Linked DNA regions of Pararhizobium capsulatum DSM 1112. The protein of the gene in region 2 interacts with the protein of the main gene of each other region in a pairwise test. Links are inferred from orthologs where the notes say so. Each region holds a gene or a part of one and is shown on either strand. Other genes may lie near its edges. The genes, in order: ligA and leuS.

Evidence for each region.
Region 1: the proteins of leuS (region 2) and ligA interact in binary tests that used the Escherichia coli proteins (3 or more experiments, as listed by UniProt). The link is inferred for Pararhizobium capsulatum DSM 1112 from one-to-one orthologs.

The regions. Positions count from the first base shown.
Region 1 is NZ_JAUSVF010000001.1:3,116,583-3,128,548, forward strand. What follows is about bases 3,700-6,601. They hold ligA (NAD-dependent DNA ligase LigA), read right to left. Parts: upstream 6,280-6,601; coding sequence 4,120-6,279; downstream 3,700-4,119. Other genes in these bases: QO002_RS15200 (DUF47 domain-containing protein), read right to left, coding at 3,700-4,000; QO002_RS15210 (GAF domain-containing sensor histidine kinase), read left to right, coding at 6,456-6,601. Also shown: panB (3-methyl-2-oxobutanoate hydroxymethyltransferase), read right to left, coding at 1-470; panC (pantoate--beta-alanine ligase), read right to left, coding at 471-1,346; QO002_RS15190 (fumarylacetoacetate hydrolase family protein), read right to left, coding at 1,531-2,253; QO002_RS15195 (inorganic phosphate transporter), read right to left, coding at 2,355-3,356; more of QO002_RS15200, read right to left, coding at 3,356-3,699; more of QO002_RS15210, read left to right, coding at 6,602-7,646; DNA repair protein RecN, read right to left, coding at 7,655-9,328; QO002_RS15220 (outer membrane protein assembly factor BamD), read right to left, coding at 9,450-10,316; lpxC (UDP-3-O-acyl-N-acetylglucosamine deacetylase), read right to left, coding at 10,511-11,455; cell division protein FtsZ, read right to left, coding at 11,789-11,966. UniProt on the Escherichia coli protein: DNA ligase that catalyzes the formation of phosphodiester linkages between 5'-phosphoryl and 3'-hydroxyl groups in double-stranded DNA using NAD as a coenzyme and as the energy source for the reaction.
Region 2 is NZ_JAUSVF010000001.1:364,356-376,566, reverse strand. The notes cover bases 9,065-12,211. They hold leuS (leucine--tRNA ligase), read right to left. Parts: upstream 11,896-12,211; coding sequence 9,265-11,895; downstream 9,065-9,264. Other genes in these bases: QO002_RS01655 (YggS family pyridoxal phosphate-dependent enzyme), read left to right, coding at 12,124-12,211; QO002_RS01665 (LPS assembly lipoprotein LptE), read right to left, coding at 9,065-9,278. Outside these bases: protoporphyrinogen oxidase HemJ, read left to right, coding at 1-455; transcription termination factor Rho, read left to right, coding at 653-1,918; tRNA uridine-5-carboxymethylaminomethyl(34) synthesis GTPase MnmE, read left to right, coding at 2,020-3,330; tRNA uridine-5-carboxymethylaminomethyl(34) synthesis enzyme MnmG, read left to right, coding at 3,403-5,283; 16S rRNA (guanine(527)-N(7))-methyltransferase RsmG, read left to right, coding at 5,280-5,915; QO002_RS01680 (ParA family protein), read left to right, coding at 5,936-6,730; QO002_RS01675 (ParB/RepB/Spo0J family partition protein), read left to right, coding at 6,769-7,656; holA (DNA polymerase III subunit delta), read right to left, coding at 7,714-8,748; more of QO002_RS01665, read right to left, coding at 8,754-9,064.

The DNA.
Region 1 (11,966 bases), 2.8 Mb from region 2 along the record:
CGATAACCGCCCGTGGTGTTGATGAGCTGCGGCATAAGGCCCACATGGCCGAGCACCGGAATGCCGCGCTCGGTGAGGAAACGGACCGTTTCAGCCATTTCACCACCTCCTTCGAGCTTGACGGCAGAACAGCCAGTTTCCTTCAGAACGCGGGCGGCCGTCTCGAAGGCCTGCTCCTTCGACATCTGATAGGAGCCGAACGGCAGGTCGACGACGACGCAGGCATTGGACGAGCCGCGCATGACGGCCTGACCATGGGCGATCATCATCTCAATGGTCACGCCGACAGTCGAATCGAGACCATAAAGCACCATGCCGAGGCTATCGCCGACCAGCATGAAATCCACGTGCGGATCGAGCAGCTTGGCGACTGGCGTCGTGTAGGCGGTGAGGCTTACGATTGGGCGCTCGCCCTTGAGTGCCTTGATGTCGGCCGGCGCCAGGCGCCGTTTCGCTGTATGTACACTCATTCAAGCCACCTTTGCGAATTTCACGTTTTTGGGGTCGATGACCCTGTTATCGAGCAGTTTCGTGCTCCCGAAGCGGATAAAAAGCAACAGAAGAACCGGTTTTTCACCGATTTCGCTGACAATTCGCAAGGTTTCGGGATCGCGGATCGCGATCACTTCCGGCTTTGCCAGCGGCTCAGTGTCGATGAATTCACTGATCGCCAGCTCGAGCGCGCCGACATCGGTGACGCCTTCGGCCACCAGCCGCGAGGCCTCGTCAAGCGCCTTTGGCACGATCGCGGCAGCGGCTCGTTCCTCAGGCGTAAGATAGACATTGCGTGACGAACAGGCGAGCCCATCGGCTTCGCGCACCGTCGGCACGCCGATGACCTCGACCGGCTGCGCCAGATCGGCGACCATGCGCCGGATCAACTGCAGCTGCTGAAAATCCTTTTCGCCAAAGAAGGCGCGATCCGGCTGAATGATGTTGAAAAGTTTGGTCACGACGGTGGCGACACCCGCGAAATGGCCGGGACGAACGGAGCCTTCAAGCTCGCTGCCCAGCGTCGGCACATCCACGACGGCTTCCATCGGACGCGGATACATATCCTTGACGCCCGGAGCGAAGAGGAAATCGACGCCGCCTTCCACGAGCATGGCCTCATCCCGCTCGAGATTGCGCGGATATTTGGCAAGATCCTCGTTGGCGCCGAACTGCAGTGGGTTCACGAACAGGCTGACGACAACGATGTCGCTTGACGCCCGGGCGCGCGCCACAAGTTCCATATGTCCTACATGCAAATAACCCATGGTCGGAACAAGACCGATGGACTTTCCGGCAAGCCGGTGCGGTGCAAGGCGGGCGCGAAGCTCCGCGATTGTCGTGATGGTTTCCATAACCGGATCCTCCAATCCGTCAGGTCGGCAGAAGGCCGACGCGCCGGTGCCGGGATACGCAAGCAGAGCGCTGGCAACGGGCGCGCCTTCCTAGCGCGTGCAGTGCAAAAAAACAATTCAGGAATTAGAAGGTGGACAACACATGGGACTGACTGTCCACCTCTCCTCGTGGAAGGTGAAGAATTCAGCCCGCCGAAGCAGTCTTCCGTTCAATCGCGCCGAATATCGAGTGGCCGGTGCGATCATTGCTCTCCAGGCGAAATGTGTCTCCTGCGCGCACAGTCGTCTGGACACCGTCCAGACCGGTGATCACGATACTGCCGGCACCAAGGGAGCGGTTCGGCGCCGGTATGGCAATATCATCAATGGAGCTGCCTGCGCCGCTTTTCGAACTGTCGGAAACAGGGTTTCCGTTGATGGTGAGATGCAGCGAAAGATTTTCAAGCTCATCGCGCGTGACGGCAACCGGTGAAAAGGCAGTATCGCCGCCATTGGCCGAAACGGTCGCCGCAAGCATGACCAGCGCGACTTGAGGGCCGTTGGACGAGGCATCCGCATCGGTCAAGAAATCATCGAGAATAACAACGGCACGGGCTTCCACCTGCGCTTCACCAGATGAAATGTTCAGGGGATCGCGCGGCGCCGAGAAATAGCCACCAAGACTGGATGCAAAGGCGCGCGGCAGCGGAGACGCCGCATCATGTTCGTGAAACCGTATGGTCGGCTGTGCACCGGTTTCGACACCCTCTGCCACCCTCTCCAGCCGGGGACCGACATAGGCCCAATCGTCCAGCGCAGCCTGCAGGGTGCGGGCGATGTGTCCGACCTCCGAGCAACGGGTAAGATCCTTTGACACGACAACCAGTCGCCCGTCACGAGTCGAATCCTTCAAGGTAGCAAGCTTCATGAATGTTTTCCTCGGTTGGCGGCGCCTCTGCGGGCACCTGCCACCATACTGACATCATGAAACGCCTCTGTCCTCAGCGATTTTCGCGAAAATCGCGACGATCAGAATAGCGAGACGATGAAATAGGTCAGCGCCGAGATGACAGCCGCCGCCGGCAGCGTCAGGAACCACGCGATGACGATATTGCCAGCAAGCCCCCAGCGCACGGCCGAAACGCGGCGGGCAGCACCCACGCCGATGATGGCGCCGGTGATGGTATGGGTCGTGGACACCGGGATACCGAGCCAGGTGGCGCCGAATAACGTCAAGGCACCACCCGTTTCGGCGCAGAACCCCTGCATCGGGTTGAGCCGCGTGATCTTCGAGCCCATCGTATGCACGATGCGCCAGCCGCCAAAGAGCGTGCCGAGCGCCATGGCCGACTGGCAGGTGATGACCACCCAGAAGGGTACGTAGAAGGTCGAGCCGAGATAACCCTGCGAGAACAGCAGAACGGCAATTATGCCCATAGTCTTCTGCGCATCGTTGCCGCCGTGACCGAGCGAATAGAGTGACGCGGAAATGAACTGCAGGCCACGGAAACTGCGATCGACGGCAAAGGGTGTCTGGCGAATGCAGATCCAGGACACGATCAGGACGAGGAAGAGCGCAAGCACAAAGCCGATCATCGGCGACATGAAGATCGCGGCGACCGTCTTGGCAAGGCCGGCAAGCACGATCGCATCGCCGCCCGTCGAGGCAAGCCCTGCCCCGACAAGACCGCCGATCAACGCGTGCGACGAACTCGACGGAATGCCGAAGATCCAGGTGACGATGTTCCAGACGATCGCGCCCGTCAGGGCCGCAAAGATAACGGCAGGCGTGACGATCTTCGGATCGATGATGCCGGTGCCGAGCGTTTCGGCCACATGCAGACCGAAGAACAGGAAGGCAATGAAATTGAAGAAGGCCGCCCACATGACCGCATATTGCGGCCGCAGCACCCGCGTCGAGACGATGGTCGCGATCGAATTTGCTGCGTCGTGCAGGCCGTTCAGAAAGTCGAAGAACAGCGCGACGCCGATGAGCGCGACGAGCAGCGGAAAGGCCAGCGTGGCATCCATCAGACGTTCTCGATCACGATGCCGCTGATTTCATTGGCGACGTCCTCGAAGCGATCGACGACCTTTTCCAGCTCGCCATAAATCTCGCTGCCGATGATATAGGCCATCGGGTTGGACTGACCGTGGCGCTTGAAGAGATCCTTCAGGCCTTCGTCGTGCAGCTCGTCAGAGCGGCCCTCGACACGGGTGATCTCTTCGGCGATGGCGCTCAGACGCTGGGCGTTCGGACCCATGCGATCGAGCAGCGGAATGGCCTCCGCGATCAGGCGCGCGGCATCGACGACGAGAACGCCCATTTCGCGCATGCCGGGATCAAACGTCTTCTGTTCGAACAGGCGGATAGTCTTGACCGTCTTGTGCATCATGTCGATGGCGTCATCCATCGACTGGATCAGATCCTTGATGTCGCCACGGTCAAACGGGGTGATGAAGCTGCGGCGAACGGCCAGCATCACCTCGCGGGTGATGTTATCGGCCTGGTCTTCCAGCGCGACGATGCGGTTGCAGTTGGCATCGTGATCGCCCTCGCCTGCGAGCAGCGCCTTCAAGGCATCGGCTGCGCCGACCACCGTGCGCGAATGCGCCTCGAAAAGCTCGAAGAACTTGTCTTCGCGCGGCATCAGCTTACGGAACCAGCCCAGCATTATCCAACCTATCTGTGTTTTCCAGCGTCACGGAACAGTCATAAAACTGTCATAAATCTGGCAGCCCTCATAGAGAAGGCAAGGCAAGAAGGAAAGCTTTTGCGGAATTTCTTGGCCGGTTACCCACCGATCAGGGTAAACCAGCCGTCTTCATCCGTTGTTTCGACGCCTAATTCGCGAGCTTTTTCGAGCTTGGAGCCAGCGCCGGGACCGGCCACCAGCAGGTCCGTCTTCTTCGAAACCGAGCCTGCGACCTTGGCGCCGAGCCTTTCGGCCATCGCCTTTGCCTCGTCGCGGGTCATCTTTTCCAGCGAGCCGGTAAACACGACAGTCTTTCCCGCGACGGGACTGGAACTCGCGACCGGGGCTTCTGCATCGATGGGTGTCACCTCGCTCAAAAGCCGCGAGACGACGTCCATATTGCGCTCTTCCTTGAAGAACTCGACGATGGCACGGGCGACGACTTCTCCGATGCCGTCAATCGTATTGAGGTCGCTCCAGGCTTCGGACGTCAGATCGCCGGCCGCAACCATCGCTTCGGCGAAGGCGGCGTAGCTGCTATAGGAGCGCGCCAAAAGCTTCGCCGTCGTTTCGCCGACATGGCGGATGCCGAGCGCATAGATCAGACGATGCAGAGCGACCGCGCGGCGATCGTTGATCGCGTCGAAGAGTTTTCGCACGCTGACCTTGCCGAAGCCGTCGATGTTTTCCAGCTTGGTCAGCGTCGAGGCCTCCTGCCGGCGCTGCAAAGTGAAGATATCGGGCGCCGTCTTGATCGACAGCGACGGGTCTTCCGCCTCGAAGAAGAAATCGATCTGCTTGGAGCCCAATCCCTCGATATCGAAGGCATTGCGGGAGACGAAGTGCTTCAGGTGCTCGACGGCCTGTGCCCGGCAGACGAAACCGCCGGTGCAGCGGGTGACAGAATCGAGCTTGCCGGTCTTCTCGTTGCGCTCGCGCACCGCATGGCTGCCGCAGACCGGGCAGACCCTCGGGAACTCGTAGCGCACCGCATTAGCGGGGCGTTTTTCCATGACCACATCAAGAACCTGCGGAATGACGTCGCCCGCGCGCTGAACGATCACGGTATCCCCGATGCGGATATCATGGTCCAACTCGCGGATGCGTTCGCCGCTGTTGCCGATGCCCTCGATATAATCGGCATTGTGCAGCGTTGCATTGGTGACGACGACGCCGCCGACAGTGACGGGCGTCAGGCGGGCAACGGGCGTCAGTGCGCCGGTGCGACCGACCTGGATGTCGATGTTCTCGACCGTGGTGAAAGCCTGCTCGGCCGGGAACTTGTGGGCTGTCGCCCAACGCGGCGAGCGCGAGCGGAAGCCGAGGCGCTGCTGCAGGTCGAGCTGGTCGACCTTGTAGACGACGCCGTCGATATCGTAGTCGAGATCCTGGCGCTTCAGGCCGATCTCGTTGTAATGCTCAATGATCGCTTCGACGGAGGAAAGCCGCTTCATCAGCGGGTTGACCGGGAAGCCCCAGCTTTTGAAGACCTCTACCATGCCGAGCTGCGTGTCGGCCGGCATTTCTGAAATTTCACCCCAGGCATAGGCGAAGAATTTCAGCTTGCGGCTGGCTGTGATCGTGGGATCGAGCTGGCGCAGCGACCCGGCGGCCGTGTTGCGCGGATTGACATAGGTCTGCTTGCCTTCGGCTTCCATCTGGGCGTTCAGCGCCAAAAAGTCGCTTTTCGCCATATAGACTTCGCCGCGCACTTCGACGATGGCGGGTACGCTGGTCGGAAGCGTCTGCGGGATCTCCTTGATGGTGCGAATGTTGGCAGTGACATTCTCGCCGGCCGTGCCGTCGCCGCGGGTGGCAGCGCTGACGAGCTTGCCGTTTTCGTACCGCAGCGACATGGAGAGACCGTCGATCTTCGGCTCGGCGGTAAAGGCGATCGAATTGTCCGGCAAGCGACCGAGGAAGCGATAGACGCTGTTGATAAAGTCGCGCACGTCTTCATCCGAAAAGACGTTGTCGAGCGAGAGCATCGGTCGGGCATGGACAATCTGCTGAAAGATGCCTGAGGGTGCCGCGCCGACCTTCCTTGATGGGCTGTCGGCGCGCACGAGTTCCGGGAAGCGCGCCTCGATCTCCTCGTTGCGGCGCTTCAGCGCGTCGTAGTCTGCATCCGATATCTCCGGCGCGTCCTTGCCGTGGTAAAGCGCGTCGTGATCGGCAAGCTCGCCCGCCAGCCGATCAAGCTCGGCAGCGGCGTCTTCCAGGGTGAGATTTTCAACGGCGACGGATGCGGTCGACATGACAGTAACTCCTCGAATGCGGGGAACGTTTTAGAGCAAATCGGCGCGATGGGAAGAGGTTTGGACCGCAGTGACCGCGGATCAATCACAGGCAGGCTATTCCGTGCTATCGAATAAACCGCATCTTATCAAAAGCAAATGACTCGGTTGGACATTCCGGCTAAAACGATCAGATCATGCGCAATACGGACGTCGAAATGAACGATACCGACAGAGACGTCCAACTCATAGGCCGGATGGCCGATGTGCCGACGATTCTTGAAGTGGTCTGCCGAACCACCGGCATGGGTTTCGCGGCCGTCGCGCGTGTGACCGATAAAAAGTGGGTCGCGTGCTCGGTTCTCGACAATATCCACTTTGGTCTCAAGCCCGGTGGCGAACTTCAACTCGAATCGACCATCTGTCACGAAATCCGCCAGAGCCACCAGCTCGTCGTCATCGACCACGTCGATGAAGATCCGCATTTTCGAACCCATCACACGCCCCTGACCTACGGCTTCCAGAGCTACATCTCGGTGCCAATCATCCGGCGTGACGGGACGTTCTTCGGAACGTTGTGCGCAATCGATCCGGCCCCTGCCAAGGTGCAGAATCCCGAGACGATCGGCATGTTTACGCTTTTTGCCAAACTCATTGCCAGCAATCTGGACAGCAATCAGGATCTTGTCGAGGCGCGGGCTCATCTCGCCGAAGAGCGGGAGCTTTCCGAGGTGCGCGAGCAGTTCATCGCCGTTCTGGGTCATGACCTTCGCAATCCGCTGGCCGCGCTGATGGCGGGTATCCGCCGCCTGTCGCGCGTCGGTGTTGGCGACGGCGGGCAGGACGTGCTTGCCGCTATGCAGTCGAGCGCCGTCCGAATGCGCGACCTCGTGGACAATGTGATGGACTTTGCGCGCGCCCGCCTGGGTGATGGTCTCAAGCTCGAAACGGCTGCGAAAGCCCCTCTTCGACCGGTTCTGGAGCATATTGTTGACGAGATCCGCACGATCTACCCACAGCGCGAGATCAAGACCGACTTCCAGCTCGATCAGGATGTGCACTGCGACCACCCGCGGATATCGCAACTGCTTTCCAATCTGCTCGGCAACGCCGTAACCCACGGCGATCCGGCTATCCCGATCGAGGTTGGTGGAAAAACCACCGGTAGCGAACTTCAGTTGTGGGTCACGAATGGTGGCGCGCCCATCTCGAAAAAGGCCATGGAAACGCTGTTTCGTCCCTTCTTCCGCGGAGAGGTTCGTGGCAGCCAGCAAGGCCTGGGTCTCGGGCTCTTCATCGCCAGCGAGATCGCCCGCGTTCACGACGGAAGAATATCAGTGATTTCCACCCCGGATGAGACCCGGTTTACGTTCACGATGCCGCTATAGAGCGCTGCCTACCCGTTTCCCGCTAACAATCGTGCCGCCGCAGCCCTCGCCTCTTCCGTAACTGATGCGCCGGCGAGCATGCGAGCGATTTCCTCGGTACGGGCCTTGTTGTCCATGCGGGCGACGCGGGTGGCGATGGTCTCGGCCTTTTCGGTCGAAGGACCTTTCGAGATCAGCAGATGGGTTGCTGCGCGGGCAGCGACCTGTGGCGCATGGGTTACGGACAGTACCTGAACCTTGTCCGACAGACGCTTCAACCGCTGGCCGATCGCATCGGCCACTGCACCACCGACGCCCGTGTCGATTTCGTCGAAGACGAGGGTCGGTGCCGAGCCGCGATCAGCAAGCGCGACCTTCAGCGCCAGCAGGAAGCGCGAAAGTTCGCCGCCGGATGCCACCTTCATGATCGGACCCGGGCGGGTGCCGGGATTGGTCTGGACGTGGAATTCAACGATGTCGATACCTTCGGCGGCAGCGTTCTGCGGATCGCTCGAAACCTCGACCATGAAGCGCGCGCGTTCCAGTTTCAACGCCGGCAATTCCGCCATGACGGCCCCGGAAAGAGCCGTTGCGGTATTCTGGCGTTTCTCTGAAAGCAGGATAGCCGCTGAATCGTAAGTAGACTTGGTCAGCGTCAGCTGGCCTTGCAGCTGCTTCAGCTTCTCCTCGCCGGCATCGAGATCAGCAAGGTCGGAGATCATCTTCACGGCGAGTGCCGGCAGGCCGGTGACCGGAACAGAATATTTGCGGGCGGCGGCGCGTAACGCAAACAGGCGCTCCTCGACACGCTCCAGTTCCTTCGGGTCATATTCCGTCTTGCGCAAGGCTGCCTCGACCGCCATCTGAGCATCCGACAGATGGTTGAGAGCGGTGTCGAGAAAGGTGACGGTCTCTTCCAGAAGCCCCGGCGCCTCATGGCTCTTGCGCTCCAGCCGGCGCACGAGCGAGGCGATCAGCGGCACGGGCGACCCATTGCCGTTGAGGAATTCGCTGGCCTCGTTGATGTCAACGGCAATGCGCTCGGCCTTCATCATGCGCGAGCGACGTTCGGCAAGTTCTTCTTCCTCGCCGTCCTGTGGCGACAAGGTTTCGAGTTCTTCAACTGACGAACGCAAATAGTCGGCCTCCCGCGCGGCAGCCTCGACCTTTTCGCGATGCTTACGCAGGGTGCGCTCGGCATCTTTCCAGACGCGGTAAAGCTCCGAGACGCCGATCGCCTCGTCCGCAAGACCGCCGAAGGCATCGAGAAGCGTGCGATGCGCGTGAGTATCGACAAGGGCACGGTCATCGTGCTGGCCGTGAATTTCGACGAGCAGTTGGCCGGCCTGCCGCATCAGCTGCACGGACACGGGCTGATCGTTGACATAGGCCTTGGTGCGCCCGTCAGCATTCTGCACCCGGCGGAAGATCAGGTCGCCGTCGTCGTCGATGCCGTTTTCGCGAACGAGAAGGCGGGCGGGATGGTTGCCGACGACGTCGAAGACCGCGGTCACCTGCCCCTTGTCGCTGCCGTGGCGCACCAGAGACCCGTCACCACGGCCGCCGAGCGCCAAAGACAGACTGTCGAGAAGGATGGATTTGCCCGCGCCGGTTTCACCGGTCAGCACTGAAAGGCCGGTCTCGAAGGAAAGATCAAGCCGTTCGATCAGGACGATATCGCGGATCGAGAGCTGTGAAAGCATCCGGTTTCGATTCTCCCAGGGTCGGGTCCGTCAAGCGGCCCGCTTGGAAACAGAGCCATCTGCGGCCCGCAAACTGCCGTAGCCGAGGCCGATTCGCAACATGGTAGCAGTCTGCTGAACCTTAAACGCCAAGCAGCCGTTTGCCAGCGCGCGAAATCCACGAGCCATTGTTTTCGCGCGGCTCAAGCCCACCGGACTGCAGAAGCTTGTAGCTGTCGGCATACCACTGGCTATCCGGATAGTTATGACCAAGAACGGCGGCAGCCGTCTGCGCTTCGCTCACGACACCCATCGCGAAATACGTCTCGACGAGACGCGCCAGAGCTTCCTCAACCTGATTGGTCGTCGGATATTTCTCGACCACGTTGCGGAAGCGCGTCGCAGCGGCAAGATATTCCTTGCGCTCCAGATAATAACGGCCGACCTGCATCTCCTTGCCGGCAATCTGGTCCTTGGCGAAGCGAATCTTGGCCTGCGCATCCTCGACATATTCTGAATCAGGATAGTTATCGATGACCTTCTGCATCGCATCGATAGTATTCTGGGCAGGCTTCTGGTCCTGTGTTACCGAGGGGATCTGCTTGGAATAGGCAAGGCCGACGATGTACTGGGCGTAGGCGGCGTCTTCAGACTGCGGATAGAGATTGAGGTAACGCGTCGCTGCGTTGATCGCATCCTGGCTCTGGCCGTTGCGATAGGCAACGAAGGCCTTCATAACCAGAGCTTTACGGGCATACTCGGAAAACGGATGCTGCTGATCGATGGCGTCGAACTTGCGCGCTGCTTCGGTCGTCTTGCCGGCCTGGAGGTTGGCGAGACCCTGATTATAGAGCATCTCCGGCGGATCGGTCTCGGCTGTCAGCTTGGTAATGTCGATATCGGGATCGTTCTGGCACGACGTCAGCAAGAGGCCGGTTACCGATGCGGTAAGCGCGATATAGACAACGCGCACCATCTTCTTCATGTCAACCTGGCCTGCAAATACCATTAGAAAATCCCACTCACGCGCCGGTAAGGCAACCGCCGCCTATGAACCGCGTTTTAAATCAAGATGCAACACGCCCGCAACGTCATGATGAGCGAATAACGCAATTTTGTGGCAGCCATCTCGCGAAAAAGCCGGCCCAAAAGCCGGCTTTCAAGACTAAATCAACTCTGAGCATTCAATCCCATCGAAGACGCTCACTGCGCGCTGGCAGCAATCGCTTCGCGCACGGCAGGACGCTGACGCGACGGCGTGCTTTCGACAATCTCGTAGGCGCTCGGATCGCTCATCAGCGCCTTCAGCGCGTTCGCGTTCATCTTGTGACCACCACGATAGGAGCGGTAGCAGCCGAGGAACGGCATGCCGGCAAGTGCCAGGTCGCCAACGGCATCAAGCGTCTTGTGGCGCACGAACTCGTCCTTGGCGTAGCGCAGGCCTTCGACGTTGATAACCGTGTTGTCGTCGGAGATGACAACCGAGTTTTCAAGCGAAGAGCCCAGGCCACGACCTGCAGCCCACATCTTTTCGACATCCCGCATAAAACCGAAGGTGCGCGCACGCGAAAGTTCGCTCTTGAAGGTCGACGGGTTAATATCGCCCTTCCAGGACTGGCGACCGATCAGCGGGCAATCGAAATCGATATCCACTTCGAAGCGCATCCCTCCTTCGTAGGGCAGGAATTCCGACCAGGACGCACCCGATTCGATGCGGACCGGCTTCAGGATGCGGATATAGCGGCGCTTGGTGGCCAGGGCGCGAACGCCGGCCTGCTCGATCGCCTCGACGAAGGGAGCGGAGCTACCGTCCATGATCGGCATTTCGGCACCGTGAACTTCAATCAGCAGATTATCGAGGCCAAGCGAGTAGATCGCGGCCATGACATGCTCGATGGTGGCGATGAAGGTAGCAGGCGAAAAGCCGAGAACCGTGCAGAGATCAGTATTGCCGACCTGCGAAGACACGGCCTTATATTCGCTGACGACGGTTTCCCCGTTCATACGCTGGAAGACGATACCGCTATCGGCTTCGGCTGGATGGAAAGTGATGGAAACTTCACTGCCCGAATGTACGCCGGTACCCGACAACGTGACGGCGCTTGCGATCGTCGTCTGAAAACCAAGCTGCCCAATTCCAAGTACCATGCTCTTTGCCTTATATATGCCGGCGATACAGCTATGAGAACGCCGATAGAAACTCTTCGGAACCGAAGTCTTGGTCACAAAGCGACGCACGATCAGCGACGCCCCACGCCACCAGTCGGATCAACTTCAAGCCAGCGATGTATGGTATCGCGTGTGCCCCTTCAGTCCCGACTCTCAACATAATAGTGTAGGCGCGCCATTCCAAATCACTGTTTCTTTCGGTTTGTTACGCGTCACGGCAGCTTATATTAGACAATGAAAACATTGATAAAATCATAAAAAATGCCCGGGCGTTAACCCGGGCATTCGGCAAGGTGGAAGGTGGGTAGAAAATCAGTTCGATTGGCGGCGCAGGAACGCCGGGATTTCGAGCTGATCGTCCTCGTGAGCACGCGGCTGCGGAGTGAGCCGGGCGCGATCGTCGAGAGATGGCCGACGCGGTGCATAGACGCTGGCTTCCGGCGACAGCGGACGACGCTGCTGGGAAGCTGCCGACGGTGCACCGGCGGTC
Region 2 (12,211 bases):
TTGCAGGGCTCTTCGTCTACCAGCCGGATAATCTCTATCTCTGGATAAAGGCGCTGCATATCATCGCTGTGATGTCCTGGATGGCAGCGCTTCTCTACATGCCGCGCCTGTTCATTTATCATACCGATGCGGAGCCGGGGTCGCCGCAATCCGAGACTTTCAAGATGATGGAGCAGCGCCTGCTCAAGGTCATCATGAACCCTGCGATGATGATCTCCTGGGTGCTCGGCCTTTATCTCGCCTGGAGTGTCTACGGGTTTCAAGGCGGGTGGCTCCACGCGAAGCTTCTGTTTGTCGTGCTTCTCACGGGTGTTCACGTGCTTTTCAGCCGTGCCGTTCGCAGCTTTGCTCGCGACGAAAATACCCGTAGTGCTCGCTACTGGCGGCTGATGAATGAGGCCCCGACCGTGCTGATGATCGCCATCGTCATCATGGCGGTGGTGAAACCTTTTTGACATCAGCGCGTGGTTGCGGATGAAATTACGGTTAAATCCAGAAGGCCCCTTGCGGCGATCCATGTGAATCGCTATTTTCGCGTCATCTCATCTTTCGTGGCATGTGTAAAAGAGACGAGTCTGCCCCTCTCGTGCGGCTCCCCTTACCTAAAGCACGCCGACCTTCCATTCCGAACTGCTAAGTGTGGTCCCCCTTCATGGCTGAAATGAAGCTACAAGATCTTAAGAACAAAACCGCGACCGATTTGCTCGCCTTTGCCGAATCAGTCGAGGTCGAAAATGCCAGCGTCATGCGCAAGCAGGAGCTGATGTTTGCCATCCTGAAGATGCTTGCGAGCCAGGATGTTGAAATCATCGGGGAAGGCGTGGTCGAAGTTCTTCAGGACGGTTTCGGCTTTCTCCGGTCGGCAAATGCCAATTATCTCCCAGGTCCGGATGATATTTACATCTCCCCTTCCCAGATTCGCCGGTTTTCACTGAAGACGGGTGATACGGTCGAAGGACCGATCCGGGGTCCGAAGGAGGGCGAGCGCTATTTTGCCCTGCTCAAGGTCAATACGATCAATTTCGAAGACCCCGAGAAGATCCGGCACAAGGTGCATTTCGACAACCTGACGCCGCTTTATCCGAACGAGCGTTTCAAGATGGAGCTGGAGGTTCCGACCTCCAAGGACCTCTCGGCGCGTGTAATCGATCTCATCGCACCTCTCGGCAAGGGCCAGCGCGGCCTCATCGTGGCACCGCCGCGGACCGGTAAAACTGTTCTGCTCCAGAATATCGCCCATTCGATCACGGCGAATCACCCTGAGTGCTACCTGATCGTCCTGCTGATCGATGAGCGGCCGGAAGAAGTGACGGACATGCAGCGTTCGGTGAAAGGTGAAGTTGTATCCTCCACCTTTGACGAGCCCGCCACCCGCCACGTACAGGTTGCTGAAATGGTGATCGAGAAGGCAAAGCGTTTGGTCGAGCACGGCCGCGACGTTGTCATCCTGCTCGATTCGATCACGCGTCTTGGGCGCGCCTACAACACTGTCGTTCCTTCATCTGGCAAGGTTCTGACGGGCGGTGTGGATGCCAACGCGCTGCAGCGCCCGAAGCGCTTCTTCGGTGCAGCTCGCAACATCGAAGAAGGCGGTTCTCTGACGATTATCGCCACGGCGCTGATCGATACCGGCAGCCGCATGGATGAAGTGATCTTCGAAGAATTCAAGGGTACCGGCAACTCGGAAATCGTGCTTGACCGCAAGGTTGCCGACAAGCGCATCTTCCCGTCCATGGATATTCTCAAGTCTGGGACACGCAAGGAAGACCTGCTGGTGCCGCGCCAGGATCTCCAGAAGATCTTTGTTCTGCGTCGTATCCTTGCGCCGATGGGCACCACGGATGCGATCGAGTTCCTCATCGACAAGCTCAAGCAGACGAAGACGAACGGCGATTTCTTCGATTCAATGAATACCTGATCTCTTGCGCTTCGACTAAGATGAAAGCCCGACTTGTTCGGGCTTTTTGTTTTTCGGCTTCGCGAAATGAATAGCCGGATTCGACAACTGAGAAAGAGTCCATGGGTATATCCGATACAATCTATGCTCTTTCGTCCGGCGGACTCCCCTCGGGCGTGGCGATGATTCGAATAAGCGGAACCCGGACTACCGAGGTGCTGGCGAAGCTGAGCGGGAAGATTCCGGCGCCCCGTCTGGCGAAACTGAGTTCGATTCGGGGACGTAACGATCAACTCATCGACCAGGGTCTGGTACTCTTCTTCAAAGGTCCGGGCTCATTTACCGGAGAGGACTGTGCGGAACTGCAGCTTCACGGCGGAAAGGCGGTTGTCGAAGCCGTCTTGACGGAGCTTGCATATCTCGGATGCCGTCACGCTGAAGCGGGGGAATTTAGCAGACGCGCTTTCCAGAACGACAAGCTCGATCTGGTTGAGATCGAGGGTCTTGCAGATCTTATCGCCGCTGAGACAGAGATGCAGAGACGGCTGGCGGTCGAACATTCAAGCGGGCATCTGTCGTCGCTTTACGAGGGGTGGTCGCGGCGGCTTGTTCATGCGCGGGCGATGATTGAAGCCGAGCTGGACTTTGCAGATGAAGAGGATGTGCCCGGATCTGTTTCACCATCCGTATGGGCGGACATGTCGCTTTTAGGTGAGGAAATTGGAACGCACCTCGATGGCGCTGCTGTTGCCGAGATTATTCGTGACGGCTTGAATGTGGTCATTGCAGGCGCGCCAAACGCCGGAAAATCCAGCTTACTCAATGCGTTAGCGCAACGAGACATTGCGATCGTAACGGAGATAGCCGGAACAACGCGAGATGTTCTATCGGTCGATCTTTCCTTAGCCGGATTCTCGATAAAACTGCACGATACCGCGGGCCTGCGGGAAACCCAGGACTTGGTGGAGAAAGAGGGCATCCGTCGTGCGCGCAACGTGATCTCCAAGGCTGATCTTGTCATCGCACTCTCGGATAATCCGTGCGATTTCCCCGAGTTGGGGGCGGTTGGGACAATCCGTGTGGGCACGAAGATTGATTCCAATCCGGATCTATGGGATAAGTCCGCCGCTGACGTGCTGATCTCGGTAAAGACCGGCCAAGGCATGGAAAGACTGATCGACGTGATCGTTAGCCGCTTGCCAGATCTGAATGCATTTTCAAATTTCGCCCTCCCCTCGCGTCGTCGTCACGTCGATTGTTTGAATGAGGCGCGGACCGCTATACATTCTAGTTTGGCGGCTGCCGATCTTGGCCTGGACATACAAGCGGAGTATCTGCGAATTGCGGGTGACGCGCTGGGCCGGATAACGGGCCGTGTCGATGTAGAGGATTTGTTGTCGATCATCTTCTCAGAGTTCTGCGTCGGCAAATGAAGACATGCAACAAAAGCGAGTCCTCGGAACTGTTTCACGTGAAACGATTCCAGCACGGGTAGAAGGTTAGAGATGTTCGACTACGATGTCATCGTGATTGGCGGCGGTCATGCGGGTGTGGAAGCAGCAAGTGCATCTGCACGCCTCGGTGCCAAGACTGCACTTCTTACCCATAAACGGGAAACGATCGGGGTCATGTCCTGCAATCCGGCGATTGGTGGTCTTGGTAAGGGCCATCTCGTGCGCGAGGTTGACGCTTTCGATGGACTCATGGGGCGTGTTGCTGATCAAGCCGGTATTCAGTTCCGCCTGCTGAATCGCCGAAAAGGCCCCGCAGTTCGCGGTCCGAGGACACAGGCTGATCGCAAACTCTATCGATTGGCGATGCAGGCAGAGATCGAGGCAATCTCGAACCTGACTGTCATCGAGGGCGACGCCTTTGACATTTCCACCAAGCACAACCGGGTTCGTGGGGTCGTGCTCAAGGACGGACGGGTTTTCTCGGCTCAAAGCGTTGTTCTAACCACCGGCACTTTCTTGCGGGGGTTGATCCATATTGGCGATCGAAAGATACCTGCGGGACGTGTGGGAGAACAACCGTCCATGGGGCTCTCGCAAACTCTTGAGCGTTTGACCGTCAAATTGGGTCGCCTGAAGACAGGCACTCCCGCCCGCCTCGATGGACGGACAATCAACTGGTGCTCGGTCGGTCGTCAATCTGCAGATGAAGATCCGGTTCCTTTTTCGTTTATGACAGACCGGATTACAACGCGACAAATTGATTGTGGCGTGACGCGAACCACTGAGGCGACTCATAAAATTATCTCGGACAATATCGGTAAATCTGCCATGTACTCCGGACAGATTGAGGGTGTCGGCCCCCGCTATTGCCCGTCAATTGAAGACAAGATCGTCAAATTCGGTGAACGCGACGGGCATCAGATTTTTCTAGAACCGGAAGGTCTGGATGACCACACCGTCTATCCAAACGGCATTTCGACTTCCCTTCCCGAGGATGTTCAGAAAGCTTTTATCCGCACCATCCCAGGTCTGGAAAATGTAGCTATTTTGCAGGCTGGATACGCAATCGAATATGATCATGTCGATCCGCGCGAGTTGACGCAGAGCCTCGAAGTTCGCAAATTGCCGGGATTATTTCTCGCTGGACAGATCAATGGCACAACGGGCTATGAAGAAGCGGCAGCACAGGGGCTGGTTGCCGGTCTCAATGCTGCCCGTCGTTGTGCAGGGAACGAAGCCCACATTTTCAGCCGTACGAATTCCTATATTGGGGTGATGATCGACGACCTGACGTCCAGAGGTGTGGCAGAGCCCTATCGTATGTTTACGTCACGCGCGGAATATCGACTGTCGCTTCGAGCCGACAATGCAGACCAGCGATTGACGCCAGAGGCCATTGCGCTCGGTTGCGTATCTTCCGCGCGGTCGCAGAAATTCGGGTCGTGGCTCTCTTCATTCGAAAACCACAAGGCTCGACTTAAGGCGCTGACCCTAACGCCGAATGAGGGTGCGAGTTATGGGATGAAACTGAATCGGGATGGCCAGCGACGTTCGGCCTATGAACTCCTTTCGTATGCAGAGCATTCAGTAAACACGCTTACGGTGGCGTGGTCGGAACTTGGTGGTATTGAACGTAAGCTCGCTGAGGCGCTGGAAATCGACGCAAAATATTCTGTTTATATGGATCGGCAGTTGGCGGACATCGCAGGCATGCGCCGTGAAGAAAACCGAGCTATTCCTGTCGATTTTGATTTTACAAGGCTGCCAGGGCTGTCGATCGAGCTGCAGCAAAAACTTCAAAAAACACGACCCATCAATCTTGCCCAGGCGATGAAGGTTGACGGCATGACGCCCTCCGCAGCTTCGCTTTTGCTGGCGGTGATTCGGAAAGCGGAAGTTGCATCGAACCAGCCCGGGGCGAAAATGCAATGAATACGAGTCCCGTACTTGGGGTGAACGGCCTGCGTGTTTCACGTGAAACGTCTCAGAAGATCGAGCATTTTGCGGCACTTTTTCAAAAGTGGGCGAAGACGATCAATCTCGTTGCACCATCGACCCTGTCCGATCTTCGCTCCCGTCATATCGCTGATAGTGCTCAGATCTATCATCTCTTTCCGGGACCGAAACGATGGCTGGATCTCGGAAGTGGTGGGGGTTTTCCGGGTATCATTACGGCTATCCTGTTGAGCGAACATCAAGAAGGTTGGGTACACCTTGTCGAAAGCAACAACAAGAAAGCAGCATTTCTGAGGGTTGCCCTCTCGGAGACGGGCGCACGTGGATCGGTCCACGCTCTTCGCATCGAGGAAGCGCCTAAAACCATTCCAGCATGCGATGCGATTTCGGCGCGGGCTCTCGCCGAATTGCCTCTTTTGCTGGAATACGTCTCGCCCTGGATGCTTGATAGACCCGATGTCCGCGCTTTCTTTCATAAAGGCCGGGATTATCAGCAGGAGATCGACAAAGCCGTTAGTCGGTTTGATTTCGATCTGGTAAAACATGGGAGCGTCGTCGAGAGGGATTCTGTGGTTCTCGATATCGCAAATCTTTCGCGGAAACAGTAACCACTGGCGGACACGCGCACATGCTAGGCGAAAAAAATCGGATCATTACCATTGCCAACCAAAAGGGTGGCGTTGGGAAGACAACGACCGCAATCAATCTGGCGACGGCCCTTGCGGCGATTGGTGAGCGGGTTCTTATTGTCGATCTCGATCCCCAAGGGAATGCCAGCACGGGGCTGGGCATCCGACGCCAAGACCGACGGCTGTCTTCATATGACCTGATGATCGGTTCGAACGCGATCGAGGAAATCGTCCAGGAGACGGTTGTTCCCAATCTTTCGATCATACCGTCGACAATGGATCTTCTGGGAATTGAAATGGAGATCGCTCAAGCGGGTGATCGCATCTTCCGTCTTCGCAAAGCCTTGGCCGCACCAGCTGCCCTCACCTACTCCTATATCTTGGTTGATTGCCCGCCGTCATTCAATCTATTGACGATGAACGCGATGGCGGCTGCCCATTCGGTGCTGGTGCCTTTGCAATGCGAGTTCTTCGCGCTTGAAGGTCTCAGTCAGCTGCTGGAAACCGTCGATCAGGTTCGAAGGTCCGTTAATCCAACACTCGATATTCAAGGTATTGTCTTGACGATGTTTGATTCACGCAACAATCTGGCTCAGCAGGTTGTGAGCGATGTACGCACCCATCTCGGGGAAAAGGTTTATCACACTCTTATTCCACGGAACGTGCGTGTTTCTGAGGCTCCATCCTACGGCAAGCCGGCGATTCTTTATGACCTGAAATGCGCCGGCAGCCAGGCTTATCTCCAGCTGGCATCCGAGGTCATCCAGCGTGAACGGCAACGCAAAGCTGCGTGACCGATTCGATACCGTAACGACATGTGTGAGTAACCGTTATGAACGACGACAATTCAAGAAGGCGGCTGGGTCGCGGTTTGGCGGCTTTGATCGGCGAGATGGATCAGCCATTGGCCCCCGATGCGCCTGCAAAACCGGTGAGTGCGGATCGACGCGTACCCATTGAATTCGTCTCCCGCAATCCGCGCAATCCTCGTCGCAGTTTTGATGAGGGTGAACTTCAGGATCTTGCAAACTCGATCCGGCAGCACGGCATCGTTCAACCTATTGTGGTTCGCACAATTTCTGCTGATCGTTATGAAATCATTGCAGGCGAGCGTCGTTGGCGCGCTGCGCAACTGGCAGGATTTTCTGATATCCCGGTTATCGTTCGGGATGTGGACGATCGCACCGCGCTTGAAATCGCAATTGTTGAAAATGTTCAACGCTCTGATCTCAATCCCCTTGAAGAGGCACTTGGCTATGAACAGCTAATTGCCGAGCATGGTTACACGCAAAACGATCTCGGGGAAATAATCGGCAAAAGCCGTAGCCACGTGGCAAATAGCCTTCGTCTCCTGAAACTGCCAGATCCGGTCAGGGAAATGCTGTCGGCGGGCGCTCTGTCGGCAGGCCATGCGCGCGCGTTGATCCCTACATCCGATCCAGTGGCGCTTGCGCGTTCGGTGGTTGGTAAAGGGCTGTCCGTGCGTGACACGGAGCGGTTGGCGCAAAATGATATTCGCGCTCAGAATGATCCAAACTTCGGCAAATCTCCGCCGCGTCCGGAGAAAGATGCGGACACTCTGGCGTTGGAACGTACGTTGACGGATAGCCTTGGGCTGGAGGTTACCGTAAATCACAAGGCTGCCGGCGGTCATTTGCGCATCGACTACAAGACGCTCGACCAACTCGAGGAAATTTGCCGTCTGCTTGAACGCAGATGAGCCTCACCGCATGGATTCGTATCCGTAACAATTTGATTTCCGTTAAAAATCAATACGTTATCGACGAGCCGACTGCAATGTAATTGCCAGAAGCGTGTGCATGGCGATGCTGTCTTCGAGGATTTGCCTTGACCGGCTTTGAAATACGGCGGTGTTCAACCGGGCGAGCTCGCGTTGGAGTGCCGGTCCTGTCCAGTGTCGTAATGCAGATTCGACCAGTGGCTTGCGCCGGAAATGCAGATGCCGGCCCATGGTTGCGATCACTTGCCCCGGCTGCTGGCGCTTCTCGTCCATTTCGGAACGCATGAGATCGAGAAGCTGGAATTGCTTGAGGCAAGCCTGAAGCACCAGGAAGATGGCCGTCTTTGACGCAACAATTTTGCGAACTGCCCGGTTCAAGCCATCCGCGTCACCCTTTAGGACGGCATCGACGGCATCATCGACGGAAATAGCGCTCGCATCTCCGACGATATCCAGGACATGCTCCTCCTCGACGGCGGTTAGGCCGCGACAATAGAGGGCAAGCTTTCTGATTTCGTTGCGTGAAGCGATGCGATCTCCACCCAGTGTCTCCAACAGCCGTTGTCGCGCAGCGGGTGTGATCGAAAGGTTTTCTTGCCCAAGTTCCTGGTCTATCAAGGCATTGACCGCCCGGGCGTCATCCGCATAGCAGGAGACACCCAGAACGCTGCGCGCCGTTTCCGCGGTCTTTCTAAGGCCCGCTCCCTTTTTCAGGTCTCCGGCTTCTACAATGACATAGCTGGCAGCCGGAGGTTCCTCGGCCAAGAAAGAGAAAGCATCGATCAGGCCCTTTTCAGTGCCTGCCGCACGTATCCACACCAGCTTGTCACCGCCGAAGAGGCCAATGGAATTCACTTCATCCAGAAGCCGTCCCGGATTCTGTTGCAGATCACTGCCATCCAGTTTTACCAGGGAAAAAGGGTCGTCGAGTGAGATACCCGACTTCGCAGCGATCTGTGCGGCGCGCTCGGATACCAGCCCGCGATCAGGCCCGTATATGAGAAAAATCCTGTTGCTGCCCAACGGCTTCTGAAGAAAGCCGTGAAACTCATGGGATTTGATCTCGCCCACGGCAGTTAGCGACCAAGCGCTGCGGCGAGGTCGGCTCGAATAATCTCGGCGAGTTCGCGGGCCGCACGATTTTCCGCGTCGCGGATGGCGCGAAGTTTGGCGAATTCCTGATCTGGGAAGTCCACCAGCGCTATGGCACTGCGAACACCCGAACGCACCGTCTGCCCGGTATCTGCACGCGACAGATTATAATCGGCCTTGACGGTGACGCGGCCGGCATCGGCTGTATCCGCCTCATCTGTTTCGTAGAGAACGCCGGTAACCTCGCGGCTGACGTTCAAAGCGAGCTTGTACTGCGGATTAGCCGGCTCGCCGGCCCCTCCGGAAACCAGGAAAATAAGGCGGTTACGCACTTCCTGCGAGACGCGGTCTCCGGCCTCGGAGATGTCGATTGACGCGAGTTTCTGCGCAGGTGCACCATTGGCCCCTTCCGAATAAAGCGGACGAACCTGACAACCTGAAAGCACGACAAGGATAGCTGCGATCGCAACAAGACGAGTTGCGGGTCGGGCTTTCTCAGACAACGACATTCACGATCCTCTGCGGCACGACGATGATCTTCTTCGGGCTCTGACCATTCAGGGCCGCCTGGACGGCCTCCAGGGCGAGGACAGCGCTTTGGACTTCAGTCTGATCTGCATCGCGGGCAATTGTCAAATCCGCACGCTTCTTGCCGTTGATCTGAACGGGAAGTGTTATCTCGTTTTCGGCCACCAGTGCTGCATCATAGGCAGGCCAGGGAGATTGCGCGATAAGTCCGCTGCCGCCGATCTCGCGCCAGCATTCTTCCGCGAGATGCGGCATCATCGGTGCGATCATGTTGATCAGGATCACGACGGCATCCTTGAGGGCATTGACGGTGCCATTGTCGGCCTTGCCGGCGGCGACCTGTGTCAGCGGCGATGCCAGTGCGTTGACCAGCTCGTAAAGCCGTGCAACGGCCTTGTTGAAGGCCAGCTTCTCATAATCAGCCTCCACGGCCTTCAATGTCTTGTGGGCCAGCTGCGATGTCTCAAGTGCCGGGCCGGCCGCGGCCGGCTGTGCGGAAGCCTGTCGCAGCACGGAAGAGGCTTCAGAGATCAGGCGCCAGGTCCGCTGGACGAAACGATGCGATCCTTCCACACCCGCCTCCGACCAGATGACATCCCGATCCGGTGGTGAATCGGACAGCACGAAGAACCGCGCGGTGTCGGCACCATAGGATCCAATGATATCATCGGGATCGACAACATTCTTCTTCGACTTCGACATCTTCTCGATCGAGCCGATGGCGATCTGTTCACCGGTCTCGATATGCGTCGCCTTGCGAGCGCCATCGATCTCTTCGATGCGGATTTCAGCGGGCGTGATCCATTCGCGCTGGGCCCCTTCACCACGGCTGTAAGTCTCGTGAACCACCATGCCTTGCGTGAAAAGACCTTTGAACGGCTCGTCCAGAGCAACGTGACCGGTGGCCTTCATTGCCCGGGTAAAGAAGCGCGAGTAGAGCAGATGCAGGATCGCATGCTCGATGCCGCCGATGTACTGATCGACAGGCAGCCAATGGCTGGCGACCTTCGGATCCGTCGGCTTATCTTCCCAGGGTGCCGTGAAACGCGTGAAATACCAGGACGAATCGACGAACGTATCCATCGTGTCGGTTTCCCGGCGCGCATCCTTGCCGCATTGCGGGCAAGCGACGTGCCGCCACGTGAGGTGGCGGTCGAGAGGATTGCCGGGTTTGTCGAATGTGACATCGTCGGGCAGTTTGACCGGCAGATCCTGCTTCGGCACAGGCACCACGCCGCAATCCTCGCAATGGATGACGGGGATGGGGCAGCCCCAGTAGCGCTGGCGGGAGATGCCCCAGTCACGCAGGCGGAAATTCACTTTCCGCTCTGCCTGTGGGGCTCTGTCGATCTCAGTCTTTTCAAGGGTCGATGCGACACGCTCGAAGGCCTCTTCCGTGGAGAGGCCATCCAGGAAGCGCGAATTGATCATCACGCCATCGCCGACATAAGCTTCATCGCCAACGTTGAAGGTCGCGGCGTCGCCGTCCTTCGGCATGACGACGGGCACAACGGGAAGATCATACTTGCGCGCGAAATCAAGGTCGCGCTGGTCTCCGGACGGGCAGCCGAAGATGGCGCCCGTGCCGTAGTCCATCAGCACGAAATTGGCGACATAGACCGGCAATTCCCAGCTTGCGTCCAGTGGATGCCTGACGCGAATGCCTGTGTCCATGCCCTTTTTCTCGGCCGTCTCAAGGGCAGCAAGCGAGGTACCGGCACGGCGGCATTCGTCGCAGAAGTCGGCTATTGCCTTGTTATCTTCCGCGGCTTGTCGCGCAAGTGGGTGATCCGCCGCAATCGCGAGGAACGAGGCGCCGAAAAGGGTGTCGGGGCGAGTCGTATAGACAGTTAGCTCGGTCTCTCCCGACGCAATTGGTGAGCCAGCGATTTCCCAACGGATCGTCAGGCCTTCCGACCGACCGATCCAGTTGCGCTGCATCAGCCGCACTTTTTCCGGCCACTGATCGAGCTTATCGAGGGAATCGAGCAGGTCCTGACTGAAATCGGTGATGCGGAAGAACCACTGTGTCAACTCGCGCTGTTCCACCAGCGCTCCGGAACGCCAGCCGCGGCCGTCGATTACCTGCTCGTTGGCGAGCACGGTGTGGTCGACCGGATCCCAATTGACCTTCGACTGCTTGCGATAGACGAGGCCCTTCTCGAGGAAATCCAGGAACAGATATTGTTGATGCTGGTAATATTCGACATCGCAGGTGGCGAACTCACGGCTCCAGTCCAGCGAGAGCCCCATGACCTTCAGCTGCGCCTTCATCGCTCGAATGTTCTGGTAGGTCCAGGAAGCTGGGTGGACGCCGCGCTCCATTGCAGCGTTTTCCGCCGGCATGCCGAAGGCGTCCCAACCCATGGGATGCAGGACGTTATAGCCACGGGCGCGCTTGTAACGCGCCACGACGTCGCCCATCGCGTAGTTGCGAACATGGCCCATATGAATGCGCCCGGACGGATAGGGGAACATCTCAAGCACGTAGTATTTTTCGCGCGGGTCGTTGTTGTCGGTCTCGTAGACGCTGTTCTTGTCCCATTCCTGCTGCCAGCGGGGCTCGGCATCGCGCGGATTATAACGTTCGGTGGCCATGAAAGATGTTCCGGAAATTGAGTGGGCGCATGCCCTTCGATATTTGGGGTGACCTTCACCATGAAACAGGCGTAGCGTCAAGTTTTCGAGGGCGTTGGGGTGAAACTTTGGGGCTTGGCGACAGCTTGTCGGTCGGTTCCCTTGGCAGCGGAGTTTGCTTTCGCTATCTGGTCCGGCAATCTTGAGTTTTCAAGGCAGAGAGCCAATTTGACCGCGGGGATGGGATAGATGGATGTGATCGACAGATTGAGCGAAGTCCTGAGCCGGATTCGCGACGCGGAACGTTATGCCGGACGAGCGGAAGGGTCCACGGGAC